DNA from 4 places in the Ruegeria sp. YTSA168 genome. Region 1 is predicted to be linked to each of the others. Evidence: riboswitches for the same ligand, from Rfam matches in the RefSeq annotation. Region 1 holds a riboswitch; each other region holds the start of a gene.

Region 1 (2,194 bases):
GGACATTCTGAAAGGTGAGGCTTGGGTGCCCTTGCAATCGGGTCAGGGGCTGCGATTTGCAGCGGATCTCCCGCATGGCTATCGAGCGGGCGCTGAAGGGGCGGCGTTTTTGAACATGCATCACTATGCGCAACAGCCAGATGTTCCAGATAACGGCAAGGTTCATTGATGAGCGAGTTTTTCAACAGCCTGACAATTGTGGATGCCATCGGCTCTTTCGGGGCCCTGATCGTGGTTGCCGCCTATTTCGCCACGCAGATGCGATACATGAATTCCGAAGATCTGGCCTTTCCCGTCGTAAATCTGCTGGGGTCCGTTTTGATTGTCTATTCGCTGCTTCAGAACTTCAATCTGGCGTCGATGCTGATTGAAGGCTTCTGGATTGTCATTAGCGTGATCGGTATCATTCAACATTTCAGGTTGCGCCGCGCAGGGTAGCGCGGCGCAACAGGGTTATGCAGCGTTGTGAAGGCGTGGTGTAAACAGGCCAATCCGGCCAAAATCCCGCATGGATTTTGCCGCGGCCAAAACGGCCAGATCAGCCAGCGGTTCAACCAGGATAACCAGCATGTACGCAGCGCCAAAGCTGACGACGGCGGTGAGGTTTTCTGCACCAAATCCTTGGCCGTAGAAGGCCCAGAACGCCACCCAGATGACGACACCGCCCTGATAGGCCGTCGACAGCGCAAGCGCCTGAGAATACTTCAGATCAATGTAGGCCGTATTCGGTGCGATGATGCGATTGGCCAAGGCCTGCAGCGCAAAAAGCGGCACCAGCAGTGTTGTCATGTTCATCCCGAACTGAGGCAGGTCGAAAGGCGCCAGGAAAAATCCCTGAATGAACAGGCCCGCAATCAAGCCGATGGCGGCAGGGGCTGCACCGAACAACAAAAACAGGGTCGATCCCAGAATGAAGTGTACTTCTGACACTCCGACCGGGAAGTGTGGCAATACTTCAAAGAAGGTAAAAACCAGCCCCGTGGTCAGGGCTGAGCGAATGGCGAGGCTGGCAAGGCCGCTGCTTTTCAGGCTGTCCCATGCCAGTTTAGCGGTATAGAGCCCTGCGCCAGTTGCGGTCGCGTAGCTCAGGACAAGTTTGGCGCCATTTACGACGCCCGGTTCGATATGCATAGTTTGGTCTCCTTCCCGTCACACCCGACGGCAGAAAGGTTTAAAAATTGGGCTTTCGCCCGGTTTGCACATGGCAGGTCTCCTGACTTGCGGATTGGCTTCGATCCCGGCCTTCCCAACCGATTGCTTCGGTCAGTGGCCCTGATGGGGCGAAACTCCGCCTACAGTTGCGGGGGCAGCTCCGGACTAGACAGGTATTGTCGCACCGGATTCCCTTTTCATTCCTTGGGGGAAATTCCCCTTTGGAAACCATGTCAGGCAGGTGTCCGGCACCGGGTGCCACCTGTCAAGCAGGCAAACGTGCATGTTTGGAAAAAATTGCCAGTTCCCAGGAGTGCAGGCCTTGGCATGGCTTGCACGTTTGGCCGCTCGGATATAGGGAAACTCAGACTCGCTTAGGGGAGGCTTTGATGCAAGACGATCCGAAAACCCTGGTTTCCACCGACTGGCTTGCCGCCCATATCAAGGACCCCGATCTGCGGGTGCTGGATGGGTCGTGGTACCTGCCGCAGCATGGGCGCGATGCCAAAGCCGAATATGATGCAGGTCATATCTCGGGCGCGCGGTTCTTTGATATCGACGATATTGCCGATCATCGCTCGGACCTGCCGCATATGATGCCTCCGGTCGAGAAGTTCATGTCACGCCTGCGCTCGATGGGCGTGGGGGATGGACATCAGGTGGTTGTCTATGATGGCTCTGGCCTGTCCTCAGCTGCGCGCGTCTGGTGGATGTTCCGCCTGATGGGGCAGGACAACATTGCCGTGCTGGATGGCGGTCTGCCAAAATGGCAGGCCGAAGGGCGCGAGATCGAGGATTTGCCCCCAGTAATCCGGGATCGTCATATGACCGTGCGGGTTCAGAACCATCTGGTGCGCGACGTGACACAAGTGTCTGCCGCCGCCAAGCTGGCTGATCATGAGATCATCGATGCCCGTTCCGCCGCCCGCTTTGCCGGAGCGGAACCAGAGCCGCGCGAAGGTTTGCGCTCGGGCCATATCCCCGGCTCACGCAATGTGCCCTTCGGAACGCTGTTGAACAAGAACGGGACGATGAAATCACC
Region 2 (2,194 bases), on a different contig from region 1:
GTACTTGAATGCGCCCAGAAAGGTTGGGAACCGGAATTTCTTGGCATAGGCCGCATCCCAGATTTTACGCATGAAGTTCTTGGAATATTGGTCCAAAACGGCCACTTCGTAATAGCCCTCGGACACGAGATACCCCAGCTTTTCATCCAGCGAGTGGAAGAACACCGTGTTCTGGTTCACATGCTGCAGGAAATACTGCCGCGCGGCTATACGGTCGGCATCGAACCGGATCTTCCCCTCGCCGTCATAGAGGTTCAGCATCGCGTTCAGCGCGTGGTAGTCTTGCTCGTTTACGCTGCTGTCGAGCATAGATGTCTCCCTAGTTTTTCCAGCCCTGCGCGGACGCGGGCGATATCAGTTTCTGTTCCGGCCAGCTCAAACGAATAGAGCAGCGGTACGTTGCATTTCTGGGCAATGATGCGACCAGCCAAAGCGTAGGTCGCACCGAAATTGCGGTTGCCTGTGCCGATCACTCCGACGATCCCGGCGCGTCTGCCTGGATCATTCAGGAACCGGATCACCTGTTTTGGAACCGCCCCACGACCTTCGCCATCGGCATAGGTGGGGCTGATCAGCACATAGGGGTGTCCAGGGTCAGACAGCGGGTCCATTCCGTTCGGAATGCGGAAAGAGGTCAGGCCCAGCCGCGAAACAAAGCGGTGGGTGTTTCCGGATTTCGATGAGAAATAAACCAGCGCCGGGAGCGGCGCAGTCATGGGTCAGGCCAGTTGGGCGATCATGTCGGGGCGGAAACCCGACCAGTGATCACTGCCTGCCACAACTACGGGGGCCTGACGATAGCCCAGCTCGGTCACATGGGTCATGGCGCTGTCATCTTCGGTCAGGTCAACGACGTCATAGGAAATACCTTTGGCATCCAGTGCACGTGTGGTGGCGGTGCATTGTACGCAAGCGGGTTTAGAATATACGGTAATGCTCATGTCGTCCTCTGTCCTTTTTAGTTCAAAGTCGAGGACGCAAGGGCTAAACAGGCCCCAATCACGCCCCCGAACCCTCCGTTCGTGGTTATCAGTCTCGCCCGGCAGGTCTCCTGGCTTGCGGATCGACGTTCGGACTGGCCTTCCCAAAAGCACGCTTTCAGTGGCGTGTTCAGCCGAACTCTCCGTTTACAGTTGCGGGGGCAGCGCCGGTTTTCCACCGGTTTCCCTCTTAGCTTCCGATATGAATCGAAAGAACCGAAGCAACACTATATTGGGTCTGTCAGGCGGTTGATGTCAATATATAGCGTCGCTATGGGATGAGATTATTTTTGTACGACCCGGGCGTCCGGCTTGTCCATTTCCGAAAGGCCCGGTGAAAATTTGCTGGGGCTGAAAAGCCGGTGTCATAGGCGATCTGCTCGATACTATCCTGTCCCTGTTGCAGGGCACCTATGGCGATGTCACGGCGTAGCGCGTCCTTGATATCCTGAAAGGATGTGCCTTCTTCGTTCAACCGCCGGTTCAGCGTACGTGGTGTCATTTTCAGGGCCTGAGCAGCATCCGGCAACTGACAGGATTGCCAGGACGCGCCGTATAGAAAGGCGCGAACCCGCAGGCTGCTGGTATGCGCACGTGAGCTGGTGAAAATCCAATCAAGGGGTGCGCGTTGAAGGAATACAGAGGCTTCGGAAGAACTGCGTGCAATCGGGCGCGTAAACTCATTCGGGTCGAACAGAATGCTTGTCTGCGGCGCGTCAAATTCAACGGGGCAGGGGAACACCACGGCATAGTCGGCTGCGAAATCGGGGCGGGGAAAGGCAAAGTGCACAGTTCTGACCGGCGTCTCTGCCCCGCTGAGCCAGGACAAAAGCCCATGCGCCAATTTCAGGATCAACATATGACCAAAGCGGTGCGCGCGAGTGTGATTCAGATAAGGGAACAGCTTTAGCTCCACCTGATCAGACTCTGAGTGCAAATCCAGCCGGAAATCATCCAGCAACAGGTTCCAGAATGTCGAGTACCGATACAGGGCCGAGGTCAGGCTGCTTGCTTCGCGTTGCACGGTCACCAGATGTTGCAGGGCGCGAGGCCGGATTGGGCGGCTCCACAGCCCCATCATTTCGTCGCCGGTCTCGGGCGCGGCCAGCTGATAGAGCTGTGCGATTTCATTCAGGGTAACGCGCTGGGTCGATGCCATCGAGCCAGGTTGCAGCCCCGAGCGCGCAAGAAGTGAACGCATTACCGACGGTGTG
Region 3 (2,194 bases), on a different contig from region 1:
CGATCTTGCCGACCGAGATGGTATTGTAGTCCCGGTGGATCATCACATCATGCATCAACTCTTTGGGTCCCGCGATCCAGCCAACCCGCAGCCCAGCAAGTGAATAGGCCTTGGACATGCCCGCCGTGCTGATCCCTTTTTCGTACAGGTCCGCGACCGCGGCGGTGAAGCCGTTGCCTGTCTGATCCGTTCCGCGATAGACCTCGTCACAAAGCAGCCAAGCATCGACGCCACGCGCGATTTCGGCGATTTCACTCAGCAACGCTCGATCCATCAGCGCGCCGGTTGGGTTGTTTGGATTGTTGATCGCAATCAGGCGCGTATCGGGTCGCACCATCGCTCGCAACTCATCCAGATCGGGCAAAAAGGCGTTTTCGGGCCGCAGATGCAGCAGTTCAATATCGGCACCGATGCTTTCGGGGATGGAATAGTGTTGCTGATAGGTCGGGATTACAGAGATCACGTGATCACCGCGCGACACCAGTGTCTGATGCACCAGAGAGTTCGCGCCTATGGTCCCATGCGTCGTTAGGATATTGTCGCGGCCTTGACTGTCATACAGGCCACTGATCGCATCGCGCAGACGCTCTGACCCTTCAATTGCGCCATAGGTCATCTTCATGGATGACAGATCGTTAAGAATGCTGTTGTGCTGGCCCGCCATGTCGAACAGTTCGCCCAGCGTGATGGACTGAACGCAGGTCTCAGCCAAATTGAGCTCACAGGTTGTTTCGAACTCATTCATCCAAATCTCAACGCCAAAGGGTCTGATTTCCATTGGGGCTCTCCTACTCTCAGCATTTGGGGCTTTGGCACGTCACTGACGGCACAGGCCATGAAGATCCCTTATAACCTCAAACCAACCAAGCGGAAGAAGGCAGGTTTTGTGCCTGAGATGTATGGTAGAAATTTACTCCGCGAACGCTGGTTCGACCCGAACATCAAGATGTCTGTTTTGAAACTGAAAATGTCGCATGTCTCTCAGCATATGAACGGCACGACTTTATCCTGCGCATGTGAGGTGCCGCTGTTTGAGTCTCAGGCAGCGGAGAATTGGGAAGCCGGTGAAATTCCGGCGCTGCCCCCGCAACGGTAAGGAAGGTCAGGTTCGACAATCAACCACTGGGACGAGGATCCCGGGAAGGTGTCGTAGCCGGGCGCAAGCCCCTTTCAAGTCCGGAAACCAGCCTCGCAGATATGTCAAACCGCGGGTGGCGGTGGGGGCACATGTTTCGGACGTGTTCCTCGCGCGCTTCCGGACGGTTCCTCCTTGTCATCTGCCCAAGCAATGCCGCGGGGCGCGGCAGGAGAGCCAGAAATGAACAGCATTCAAAAAGCCTGTTGGCACGTCGCATCCCCGGCCACGCGCTCGAGCAGGCCTTTTACACCGATCCTCAGGTTTTTCAGGCCGATCTTGAAGCCATCCACTATCGCGACTGGCTGTTTGCCATTCCGGCTTGTGAACTGGCGAAAGCAGGGGATTATGTTACCTATACCGTGGGTGCCTATCGCGTGATCATTGTACGTGGTGCAGACAACCACGTAAGGGCGTTTCACAACACCTGCCGCCATCGTGGTTCGATCATCTGCAAGGCTGCAAAAGGCAATGCACCCAAACTGGTGTGCCCCTACCACCAATGGACCTATGAGCTTGATGGCTCATTGCTGTGGGCGCGTGATATGGGGTCGGATTTCGATCCCAAACAGCACGGTCTGATGACAGTGCATTGCCGTGAGCTTGCCGGGTTGGTTTACATCTGTCTGGCTGATAACCCCCCAGATTTCGACATGTTCGCCAATACCGCACGCCCCTATCTTGAGCCGCATGATTTGGGCAACGCCAAAGTGGCTTTTGAAAGTTCAATCATTGAGAACGGCAACTGGAAGCTGGTTTGGGAGAATAACCGCGAGTGTTACCACTGCGGTGGCAACCATCCCGCGCTGTGCCGCACCTTCCCTGATGATCCTGCAGTCACTGGAATCGAAGGGGGTGAGACGCCGCTACACATGCAAGCCCATTTTGACAGATGCGAAGCCGCCGGGATGCCCTCGCAATTCCACCTGCATGAAGGCGGGCAATTCCGTATGGCTCGGATGCCTCTGAAGGAAGGGGCGCAAAGCTATACAATGGATGGGAAATCCGCTGTGCGGCGCTGGCTGGGCCGATCGCCCTTTGCGGATGCAGGTGCATTGT
Region 4 (2,194 bases), on a different contig from region 1:
TTCGGCGACTTCGACCACAGGCAGCGGGCGCGGCGCTTCGGCGGCGATGATTGCTTTGGCCTTTGCCACGCCTTCGGGACCGGCCAGATCCGGTTTGGTCAGCAGGATTATATCGGCGCAGGATATCTGATCCTCGAATACTTCTGACAGCGGGGTTTCATGGTCAATCGAGTCATCCGCCAAGCGCTGGGCATCCACGGCCTCGACATTCGGCGCAAAGCGACCAGCGGCGACAGCCTCGGCATCCGCTAGAGCGATTACGCCATCCACCGTGATTTTAGACCGGATATCTGGCCAATCAAACGCTTTCAGCAGTGGTTTGGGCAGGGCCAGACCGCTGGTTTCGATCAGAATATGTTCAGGGCGCGGCTCTAGCGCCATCAGCGCCTCGATGGTCGGGATAAAATCGTCAGCCACGGTGCAGCAGATGCAGCCGTTCGCCAGCTCCATGATGTTCTCTGCCGGGCAATCCGGGATGGCGCAGGATTTCAGGATATCGCCATCGACACCGACATCACCGAATTCATTGACCACAACGGCCAGGCGTTTGCCCTGCGGGTTCTGCATCAGATGCTTGACCAGCGTGGTTTTGCCCGAGCCCAGAAAGCCGGTGATGACAGTGACGGGAAGTTTTTCGAGAGTAGACATGGGTCAAGCTCCAATCGGGGGAATACGGGCCGCACAGTTTTTGCGGAAATGTTCAGGACGTTCGCGCCATTTGACCAAACCATCGTCAGTGGCCAAATACTTGGTCACACCTTCGATGATCGTTTCGACATGGTCGGTTTCGTTGAGGTTTTCGTAGACAAAAGTCCAACGCGCGGGTCCCCCACGCAGCACGATGGAACAGCCCTGATCGCAATTTGACAGGCATTCCACAGGCTTTAGGTCGATCCCGTCTGGCACGCCGGCCTGTTCCAGCGCCTTGTGCAGCAAGGCACCAGGGCGCTGGGTGTCGTCTTCGATCGCCAGGCCACGGCGGCATGTCGTGCAGACCAGCAGTTCAACTGGTGCGGCTTTATTCATCTCTCTCATCCCCCTTAGTCAAATCTGGGGGACGGGGTTTCATGTGGGCCGATCCAAGCCCCACACCGGAACACCCCGTCCGGTTTCATCTTCGGGCGCTGGCAGGTCTCCCGGCTTGCGGATGTCAGGGTGTATACCCTGTCGGATGTCCCGCCTTCCCAGCCTTTGGCCAGTGGCTTTGGGCACCCTCTCCGGTCACGGTCGCGGGGGCGGCTGCGTTTGGCGGTAAACCCGTTGACGCATTCCCTTTTCATCCTCTTACGAGGACACCAACGGATCGGACATGCGGCACTGATACGGTGCTTGTCAAGCGTGTCGCCGACAACCGCAACGCCGGGTGCAGAAAAACGACCTGTGGCGGTCGTTGGGCGGCATGTCAGGGCTTAGCCTGCGGCTTTCGAAAGGTTTGACAGCGATCACTTCACTGAACCAAATGTTTGACGAATAACTAGACTGCCATTCATAACAGCAGACACGGGCCATTGGCGGGTGCGTTTTGCTCTGGTATCTGGAAGCTTTGTGAGAGTGGTGGGCGACCCTGGAATCGAACCAGGCGTGCGTCTCCGCGAGGGAGTTACAGTCCCCTGCCACACCTTGCGGCCTGTCGCCCACTGTCAGGCGTTGCACCTGACGTGGAGGCGTGATTACTAGCGCACCAAAGGAGCGTCAACAGGAAAATACGGCTTTGACGCAGGAAAGCGAATTCACGGCCCGGAGGCCCTCAGAATGAAAAAACCCAAGTGGGTTGTCGAAAAGGAACAGGCGCGAAAAGCGGCGGCCGCCGAGACGGTTTGGCTGTTTGGTTTGCACGCCGTGCGCGACGCCTTGATGAACCCCAAACGCCAAAAACTGCGCCTGATTGTAACGCGAAATGCGCAGGACAAACTGGTTGAAGCCATTGAATTTGCGGGGATTGAGGCCGAGATGGTTGACCCGCGAAAATTCAATGCCCCAATTGACGCGGGTTCTGTGCATCAGGGCGCGGCACTTGAAGTTAAGCCCCTGGAGTGGGGCGGTTTGGCCGAGAACTGCATCGGACGGGAACACCCCCGCGTGATCCTGCTGGACCGTGTAACGGACCCGCATAACGTAGGTGCGATTCTGCGGTCAGCCGAAGTGCTGGGTGCAAGCGCGGTGATCGGAACCCGGCATCATTCTGCCCCTGAAA

What was found. A riboswitch is a leader RNA that binds a small molecule or an ion and turns the genes downstream of it on or off. The one in region 1 is predicted to bind cobalamin.
Region 2: it holds a riboswitch for cobalamin, as region 1 does, so the genes downstream of both, nrdH (glutaredoxin-like protein NrdH) here and AC2FFE_RS16500 (energy-coupling factor ABC transporter permease) in region 1, are expected to answer to the same signal.
Region 3: it holds a riboswitch for cobalamin, as region 1 does, so the genes downstream of both, AC2FFE_RS05435 (aromatic ring-hydroxylating oxygenase subunit alpha) here and AC2FFE_RS16500 (energy-coupling factor ABC transporter permease) in region 1, are expected to answer to the same signal.
Region 4: it holds a riboswitch for cobalamin, as region 1 does, so the genes downstream of both, AC2FFE_RS03480 (DUF1636 family protein) here and AC2FFE_RS16500 (energy-coupling factor ABC transporter permease) in region 1, are expected to answer to the same signal.

The regions. Positions count from the first base shown of each region.
Region 1 covers NZ_JBXWMW010000011.1:11,681-13,874, forward strand. Annotated here, with positions in the region: gene AC2FFE_RS16490 (helix-turn-helix domain-containing protein) at 1-169, shown strand, start outside; gene AC2FFE_RS16495 (CBU_0592 family membrane protein) at 169-438, shown strand; gene AC2FFE_RS16500 (energy-coupling factor ABC transporter permease) at 454-1,131, opposite strand; cobalamin riboswitch at 1,187-1,400, opposite strand; gene sseA (3-mercaptopyruvate sulfurtransferase) at 1,542-2,194, shown strand, end outside.
Region 2 covers NZ_JBXWMW010000002.1:387,135-389,328, reverse strand. Annotated here, with positions in the region: gene nrdE (class 1b ribonucleoside-diphosphate reductase subunit alpha) at 1-309, opposite strand, end outside; gene nrdI (class Ib ribonucleoside-diphosphate reductase assembly flavoprotein NrdI) at 291-716, opposite strand; gene nrdH (glutaredoxin-like protein NrdH) at 720-941, opposite strand; cobalamin riboswitch at 1,025-1,217, opposite strand; gene AC2FFE_RS05540 (AraC family transcriptional regulator) at 1,252-2,181, opposite strand.
Region 3 covers NZ_JBXWMW010000002.1:364,616-366,809, reverse strand. Annotated here, with positions in the region: gene AC2FFE_RS05440 (aminotransferase) at 1-778, opposite strand, end outside; cobalamin riboswitch at 1,003-1,206, shown strand; gene AC2FFE_RS05435 (aromatic ring-hydroxylating oxygenase subunit alpha) at 1,339-2,194, shown strand, end outside.
Region 4 covers NZ_JBXWMW010000001.1:686,611-688,804, reverse strand. Annotated here, with positions in the region: gene cobW (cobalamin biosynthesis protein CobW) at 1-648, opposite strand, end outside; gene AC2FFE_RS03480 (DUF1636 family protein) at 652-1,026, opposite strand; cobalamin riboswitch at 1,110-1,315, opposite strand; tRNA gene AC2FFE_RS03475 (tRNA-Tyr) at 1,553-1,636, opposite strand; gene rlmB (23S rRNA (guanosine(2251)-2'-O)-methyltransferase RlmB) at 1,753-2,194, shown strand, end outside.